Regions from separate parts of the Tigheibacillus halophilus genome, predicted to be linked through region 1. Evidence: predicted binding sites of a transcription regulator. Region 1 holds the regulator's gene; the other holds the start of a gene.
What was found. Region 1 encodes Rex, which represses fermentation and respiration genes when NADH is low (regulators of the CRP and FNR family bind a similar motif). Its sites were predicted from a motif close to TTGTGAAATATTTCACAA; they were not measured.

Region 1 (4,425 bases):
AATCTTTTTCTTTTTTTGCTCTGGATGACCACAGTCGCCTCCGATATCCGTAATATGTTAGAATGAATTATATTATAGCATTGTGCATGATAAATAAAGTTGGATTTGAAATAAAAAATGTTCAAGCACATACAATGAATAGATGATTCCAATTTCGAAAGGGACGGTTATACTTTGACAAAACGCTATTGGTGGGTAGTCATTTCCTACGTGATTATGCAATTTTCCGTAATTCTTGGCGCCCCTTTATTTTACTTTCTATTTAAACTGACAGAGGCCGAGGCAATCATTTACTTTACCATTTTCAGTTTCCTCGCCGGCCTTGTCGTCTTCCTTCTATTGATGAAACCGGATATGAAGGAAGGAGTATCCCCGGACGCATCCGCCACAGGCACCACGGTTGGATGGATAATCGGCGGCGTATTTATGGCACTGGCAGCACAAGCTTTAGCTGCAAATATTGAAATCCATGTATTCGGTATAAAAACAGAATCGGAAAACACGAAAAATATCATGGATATATCAAAAGCATTTCCAATATTCTACGTCATTCCTGTGTTGATCGCACCGATTTTGGAGGAAATCCTGTTCCGAAAAATCATCTTCGGAGCATTGTATAACCGCACCAATTTTTGGATAGCCGCATTGATTTCATCAGTCATTTTCGCTGTTATCCATCAAGACCCTAAACACATTCTGGTGTATGCTTCTATGGGGCTCACATTTGCATTTCTATATGTCAAGACAAAACGGATTATCGTTCCAATCCTTGTTCATATGGGGATGAACACGACCGCAGTATTGGGGCAGCTGTTGTTGACCCCGGAAAAAATGGAAAAATTGGAACAGCAAATGAATTTCATACAGCAGCAAATTATTGGAGGATAACTTTTATGATTTCATCTCTTATCAGCCGGGCTATTTTATATTTCGCCATGGGGGCCTTATTCATATTTTTTGCGGTCCGCAGCGCGCATGACACGATGTGGAATATCACTACTATGTTATTGGCAGTGATTGCCACCTTGGATTTCGGCATGGGGTTCAAATTAATAGGATTGCATTTTAAACTGAAACGGGATCAAAAAAAATAACTTTTTATATAAAGCGTCCAGGCGATGGACGCTTTTTTGGTTGAACGAGACATTCGCTTTTGATTGAGACATGCTGTCTTTTCCAGAGTAACCCGTTTGATCGATTCCTATTTCACCTTTTTCAATACCTTTGTCAAATCCTGTTTGACTTCTTTAGGGACTTCATCCGCCCCTGAAGCACCGAATGTCACTGCGTACAAATCATTCCCTTTAAAGAAAACACGGCCGATTTGTGCCTGATCGATCTGGTCATCGTCAGCTTTGATAACCAATTCGAACATCGTTTCATTCTTCGTCGTATCGTAAACTTGCAAATCGAACTTGTCGCCGACCTGTGCTGTATACTGTTCTCGCACAAGCTCCATCCATTCCTTCGGTGAAAGCTCGCCCTTGGCACCTGCTACATATTCCAATGTAACCTGGTTATCCTTATATTTCCCATCAGCAATGGTGAAAAGTGCGGAAGCAAAGCCATCATCTTCAGTATATTCCGCTACCGTCAATTTCATGGCGATGGTTTGCTGCATCTGCTTTAGCTGATCTGCATATTGTCCGTCCATTTCACCATTATCAGCACTTGCCTGCGTTTCTGCAATCGTATCTTCATCAATCGGATTGCCATCCTCATCCAGATACGTCACATCGTTCGCCTGTGAGGCGTAAATTTTCCATTGGCCGTCTTCCTGGCGCAGTTCATGATAACCCTTCACTTCATTGTTTTTAAATTCGGGAATTGGTTCCTTCGCTACAGTCCGTTGCACATAACTCACTTTTGCTTTATCCTCGTTTTTCTCTTCTACTTTCATATCCGTGATTTCCATGTCCAGATCTTTGTCAATGATCGCTTCCATCTGTTGTCTGGTCGTATCGAACACAGGAGATCCACTATGGATCGTGTCCATGTACGCATCAAGGTCTTTATCTTTGTATGCTTGCAAATTAGCATCCAATACAGCAAATAACACTTCATCGCTAGCGACAGCATTTTCTTTTTCTTTGTCTGTCTCTGTTTTTTCTGCCGCAGCAACTTTACTGCCCTTTTCTTCTGTTTTCGTTTTGTCTTCATCCTTCTTATCTTTGCTGGCGTTGTCTGAACAGGCAGCAATAGCCAAGCTCAGTAATAGCATCACGCAAAGAGCCATCAGTTTTTTACCCCACATTGTTTGCACTTCTCCTCTACGTTTTTCTTTTTCTCACCAATTCATCATAGCCAATGCAAGCGATGAATAGAAGATGTCGAAAGTACCATCTTTTCAAAATATTGAGCCTTAATACCCATGACTATCCTGTACATAAAAAAACCTGGCAGCGAAAATCCGCTGCCAGGTTGTTATGCTCATATTTCTTCTTTTTCATTTAAAGGATAATGCTTCAGGAAATATACCAATGCCTGGAGTTCAACCGCCAAATCGATATGATGTACGCGAATATGACTTGGCACACTGATCCTGGCGGGAGTGAAATTCAGAATGCCTTCGATCCCGCAATTGACCAATCGCTCGGTGACAGCATCTGCGACCTGCGCGGGGATTGTCAGAATAGCCACTTTCACGTCCTTCAGTTTTTCTTCCAGCTCATCGATTGAATAAATAGGGACTCCTTCAACATCCTGGCCCGCTTTCTCAGGATCTGCATCGAATGCCATCACGATTTTGGTGTTATTATTTTTCAAGAAATTATAATGTAAAAATGCTGTACCTAAATTACCAACACCGATGATTGCCACATTCGTCAATTCATCCTGGTTCAATGTTTTACGGAAAAAACCCAATAAATATTCTACATTATAGCCATATCCTTTTTTGCCTAAAGCGCCAAAATAAGAAAAATCTCTGCGAATAGTCGCTGAATCAACCTTGACAGCCAAACTCAGCTCCTTAGATGAAACCCGTGATTTGCCTTGATGCTGTAAATTATTTAAAAAACGATAATAAAGCGGCAAACGCTTTGCAGTGGCTTGTGGAATTTTGCGTTCCATATTACTCCTCCTTCATGCCCCGATGGAAATCCCCGGATTTCCCGCCCTTCTTTTCCAATAAATATGTTTGGCCGATAACCATCCCTTTATCCAATGCCTTACACATATCATAAATTGTCAATGCCGTCGCAGATGCGGCTGTCAGCGCCTCCATCTCCACCCCGGTACTTCCCTTGGTTTTTACAAAGACTTCTATTTTCAATTCATACGTATCTCCCGCTTGCTCCCAGCTAAAAGATATATCGACGCCTTTCAGTGAAAGCGGATGGCACATCGGTATCCAGTCAGACGTTTTTTTGGCAGCCATGATTCCCGCTACTTGTGCAACAGCAAGTACATCGCCTTTTTTTATTGTTTGCTTCACGATGCCTTCATGGATTTCCTCATTGACGAAAATACTGCTTGCAGCCAACGCTGTACGTTCTGTGTCCGCTTTGCCGCTGATATCAACCATTCGGGCATGTCCCTGCTCGTTAAAATGTGTGAATTCAGCCATCTGTACCGTCATCCTTCCCTTCACTAATATGTTTTATTTCTGATATCATTTTGTCGTTCCCAATGTATAATAACCAAGAACAAAGCAAATAGTTCAAAAGATCTCATTCCTATTCTAGCAGAAAATCGTTCGGAAGTCGTGATTCTTTTCACAAAAGGATTGCCCAGTTGATTCCCTTTAAGATACACTGAGATGTGGGAGGATTTATCAATAGAGGTGAAAGCGTATGATTTTGATGCAACTCAACGGCATCTCCAAATCCTTTGGAGCCGATGAAATATTATCCGATATCAAATTGGAAGTAAAAATGAAAGACAGGATGGCTATTGTTGGCAGAAATGGAGCGGGAAAATCTACCCTGCTTCAGATCATGGCCGGCCTGCAATCGTATGACACGGGCGAATTTTTCAAACCGAAGGATGTCAGTACTGGTTATTTATCTCAGCATACCGGCCTTGAATCAGAGCATACCATTTGGGATGAGATGCTGGAAGTCTTCACCGATATTCTTCAACAGGAAAAGAAACTTCGCGAGTTAGAAACAAAAATGGCCAATGCTGCGGCTTTGAGTTCCAATGATTATGAACAGCTGCTTAAAAATTATGACCAGCTGCAGCATGCCTTTGAAAAAGCCGGCGGCTACAATTATGAGTCAGAAATTCGTACAGTACTGCACGGGTTGCATTTTGGTGATTACGATGAAGCCACCGTGATCAATGAACTCAGCGGCGGTCAGAAAACACGATTGGCACTCGGTAAATTGCTTCTTGCAAAACCAGATATATTAATATTGGATGAACCGACCAACCATCTGGATATTGAAACACTGACATGGCTGGAAGGGTATCTTTCAAGCT
Region 2 (4,425 bases), on a different contig from region 1:
TCAAATGGAAATGTCCAGTAACCCAGATGGTATTATGAACAACTTCATTCATTTGGTGGGAAGCATTGATGATTCCACCAGCGCCACCAGGAATAAAGGCAACCATCCCAATAAATGGTGCAAAGAAACGAACATCTTTCCATGGTAAATGCCTGAACCAGCCAAATAATCCTTTAAATCCTTTTTTACGACCGGTAATTTCGAAGGTTGCAAACATCGAAAATGCTGTCATCAGACTTGGGATCACTACCATGAAAGTTAAAGAAACCTGTATGAATTTCCATGTTGCATCGATACCAGGCTCCGTGAGCTGGTGGTGAAAGCCTACCGGTATGGAAAAGAATAAGAACAGAATGAAAGCCATTCTCGCCAGGGAATCACTGAAGATTTTGCCGCCGATGATTTTTGGGATAATGGCATACCATGCCATATAGGCCGGCAGCAGCCAAAAATATACAAGCGGGTGCCCAAAATACCAGAACAAGGTCCTGCTGACCAGTACATTGATTGTTGCTGAATAGCCGAGTGACCATGGAATAAACTGGATCAATACAGTTGCGGCAACTCCCAGTGTCGCAATGAACCACATAATCATATTGATAACAACCATGAATGCAAGCAGAGGTGATTTTTCACCAGGATGCTGTTTTTTCCATAAATATAATTGCCGCCAATTGACAAACCCCGCTATCCAGCTGCCAATAATCACTAAAGCGAGACCGATATAAAACGCCGGGTGTGCCTTTAAAGGCGCGTAAAACGTGTATAGTACACTTGCTTTGCCAAGCAGTATGGTAATCGATGCCATCAGTGTGCCCGCTACCATTACCCAAAGGCTCAGCCAAGCGGCTTTTCTTTGTTTTTTAGATATGCCGACTGTTTTACCCATCAATGCAAATTGAAAACCGATAATGAAATAAGTTGTCAGGACAAGTCCAAGTATCACACCGTGAACGGTTAGTATTTGATAATAGCCGATTCCAAAAGGCAGGGTGAATTTGCCTGATCTGACAAGTGTTTGCAATAACCCCATCGCACCTCCAACCAGTAAGGCAATAAATGCCACATGGATGAATGACATATACAATCTCGCTTCTGGCTTGGTGATTGTCAGGGTTTTCGCCTGGGTGCTTTCATCTTTCATCGGTATCGCCATTATTCATACACCTCCAAAGTAGCATACATCATGTGATGTCCTACACCGCAATATTCATTACATACGATTGTGTAGACACCAGGTTTGTTTAAAACTGTTTCATAGCTGCTGATATAACCCGGTTCAACGATCATATTCACATTGGTTCCGGCAGCATTGAAACCATGAACCACATCTTTTGTGGTTACCTGAAATAAAACATTTGACCCTTTTGGAACACGAATTTGTTTCACAGGATTTCCGTCTTTATCTTTGCCAAGGTCATAGTTGAACGTGGATGCGAGAATATTGACCACATAACGTTTATCTCCTATTTTATTTAGACCAAGATGTTCTTCCTGGAATGACTCGTTTTGGTCGACATGATTCGGATTGATAGTCTCACCATGGCTTTGAGGGTGGGTTCCTTTCCAAAACGCACCATAACCTAAAATTGCCAAAAAGATAATTAAAGATGCGATGCCAAAAATAAGCCATATTTTCTCATACTTATGCAAATGCATGAATGCTCCCTCCTTTGAATGAAAATCTCTTATCTTGATAAAAATAAAGCAAAAGCTCCAACCCAGCTGATGATGATGAAAATACCAACAAACATGACAGAGATAAAGGTTCCTTTTAAATTAAGCTCTTTGTCAGCCTTTTTTACAGCTTTTTCTTCTTTTGCCATGGTCAACGACTTCCTTTCTATGTGATGGCTGTTTCCTATGTATTCATCATACAAAAATTGAAAAGTGTTTTGTGGGAGGTTAGGCATCATTCACAATTTGTACATTTATTCACAAACGTACTATCAAATGGTTTTTTCGAACCTTTTGGTTAGAAAAGTTTGTGAAAAAACTGTGAAAATCCATGTAATAAAACAGGTAAATATAGACAAAATAAGAACGAGACTGATGAAGAAGAGAACTATAAGAAGATTGGTGAGAAAATGACGGTAATCGGGTCTGTTGGAACGCAGCATGCACGGTATAGTTATAGCCAGGAAGCTGTGAAAGACATCGTAAACGCTTTGTTTGATTATCCTGAGAGAAAGATGCAAAGGTTGTTGCAGGTATTTGATTCTGCTTTGATTAATGAGAGACAGTTTTCAGTAAATGAACAGTGGTTCTATGAGGAGCATCCCTTTTCAGATAGAAATCGGCTTTATTTAACATGCGCATTAGAGGATTCATTGAAGGCAATCGATACATGTTTAACTGACCAGCAATTTCTGCATAACGATATACCCTATGAGGCGGTCGATATGCTGATCTTCGTTTCCAGCACAGGCATCGCAACACCATCATTGGAAGCCAGGATCATGAACAAGCGGCCCTTTCGCCCGGACACCAAAAGGATGCCTCTCTGGGGACTTGGTTGTGCTGGAGGAGCCATTGGCCTTTCGCATGCATCAGATTGGATCAGCGCACATCCGGACAAGACATGTCTGCTGATCTGTACAGAACAATGCAGTCTGACCTTCCAAAAAAGTGACCAGGAAAAAAGCAATTTTATCGGTACCGCTTTATTTGGGGATGGGACAAGCGCTGTTTTACTACTTGGTACCAAGTCAAAATATCTGCACTACCTAAAAGGCATCAAGCCCCATGTTATCTTGTCAAGCTCCCATACTGAAAAAAATACAGAGGACGTGATGGGCTGGGAGATTAGCGAAAACGGTTTGAAGGTGATATTTTCCAAAAGTATACCTTTGTTGGTGGAAACAATCTGGAAGACACACTGCCTGAAATTTTTGGATATGCTCTCTTGTAATGCTGATGAAATTGATTCATATATCGTGCATCCAGGAGGTGCAAAGGTGCTTCAGGCGATGGAAAGCGCTTTGTCCATAAAAAAAGAACAGCTTATCTATTCCTATCAAGTTCTATACAATCATGGCAACATGTCGTCCCCTACAGTTCTGTATGTATTGAAGGAATGGCTGAAAAATGGTATGAAACAGGGTGACAAAAGCATTTTATCAGCACTTGGTCCCGGGTTTTCATCAGAATTAATGTTATTGGAGTGGAGATAATGGCAGCATGGATGTGGATTATTATCATATTTATTATTTGTCAGCGTCTTGCTGAGCTGGCAATCGCCAAAAGCAATGAAAAGTGGATGAAAGAGAGGGGCGGGATAGAAACTGGCAGTGAGCACTACAAATGGTTCATCATAATGCATGGTTTGTTTTTTTGCGGAATCATTCTGGAAACCACACTCAGATCACAGAAAAGCCTCGCTCCGAGCATTGTTATTTTATGCTTATTTATTGCGACACAGCTTGCAAGAGTGTGGTGTATTCAAACACTGGGCAGATTTTGGAATACAAAAATCATTGTTTTGCCGAGAGTCGCCCTGATTAAAAAAGGGCCGTATAAGTACGTCAAACATCCTAACTACTTTATTGTAGCAGCTGAACTGTTTCTTATCCCCTTTTTGTTCGGGGCCTTTTACTCAGCGTTTATTTTTCCGATTTTGCATGTGCTTCTTTTGAAAATCAGAATACCGCAGGAAGAAAAAGCTTTGGCAGCGGTAGCAAAAGAACAAACGGTTAAATTATAAAAGGGAATACAACAAGCAGATAGGACAATGTTATATTCACTTTGAACAAAAAAAGGGCCGTCTCCATGTCTCTTCAAGACTTATGGGACGGTCCTATGCTTCTTTTATTAGTGAATCATGAATTGTATTATTTCTTCATGACATTGGCAGCTTGAGGACCACGCTCACCTTCGACAATTTCGAAAGTGACTTCCTGTCCTTCTTCCAATGTTTTGAAGCCTTCTTCCTGAATGGCAGAGTAATGGACAAATACATCGTTGCCACCCTCGACTTGAATAAAGCCGTAACCTTTTTCTGCGTTAAACCATTTAACTACTCCATTTTCCATGTATTAATCCTCCTAAAACCCATCACGCGAAACGTGTTAATACAAAGCAGATCAGTGACTATCAAATAATGATCCAATTGCATTTCTGCATTAAAAGGTCTGTTTAATAGTACTAAAACTTCTTTGCTTGCCTCAAATATAGCCCATTTGGCTTTTCCAGTCAAGGGATTAATATCAGAAAACACCTGTAAAATCTAAATTGTTTATTTTATCTTGTTTATTGTTTCAAATTTTGCTTTATTGCTGCAACGCAATTCTCTCAAATCGTGCTATGATATAGCCATGGCCAAATCAAAAAGGGGGATTCTGCAATGAAAAGTGATATTGATATAGCGCAAGAGGCTTCATTGAAGCCGATTACTGAGATTGCTGCGGAATTAGGAATTGATGAGAA

Region 2: the regulator Rex is predicted to act here: its motif matches at 1,924-1,941, upstream of ACFSMW_RS05130 (cytochrome c oxidase subunit 2A).

What each region holds. Positions count from the first base shown of each region.
Region 1 is NZ_JBHUIZ010000016.1:6,950-11,374, reverse strand. Features, by position in the region: gene ACFSMW_RS17960 (CPBP family intramembrane glutamic endopeptidase) at 175-888, shown strand; gene ACFSMW_RS17955 (YdiK family protein) at 894-1,094, shown strand; gene ACFSMW_RS17950 (nuclear transport factor 2 family protein) at 1,202-2,254, opposite strand; gene ACFSMW_RS17945 (redox-sensing transcriptional repressor Rex) at 2,431-3,072, opposite strand; gene moaC (cyclic pyranopterin monophosphate synthase MoaC) at 3,074-3,568, opposite strand; gene ACFSMW_RS17935 (ABC-F family ATP-binding cassette domain-containing protein) at 3,795-4,425, shown strand, end outside.
Region 2 is NZ_JBHUIZ010000003.1:910,870-915,294, forward strand. Features, by position in the region: gene ACFSMW_RS05120 (b(o/a)3-type cytochrome-c oxidase subunit 1) at 1-1,156, opposite strand, end outside; gene ACFSMW_RS05125 (cupredoxin domain-containing protein) at 1,156-1,659, opposite strand; gene ACFSMW_RS05130 (cytochrome c oxidase subunit 2A) at 1,689-1,826, opposite strand; gene ACFSMW_RS05135 (type III polyketide synthase) at 2,088-3,173, shown strand; gene ACFSMW_RS05140 (isoprenylcysteine carboxyl methyltransferase family protein) at 3,173-3,703, shown strand; gene ACFSMW_RS05145 (cold-shock protein) at 3,831-4,031, opposite strand; gene ACFSMW_RS05150 (formate--tetrahydrofolate ligase) at 4,343-4,425, shown strand, end outside.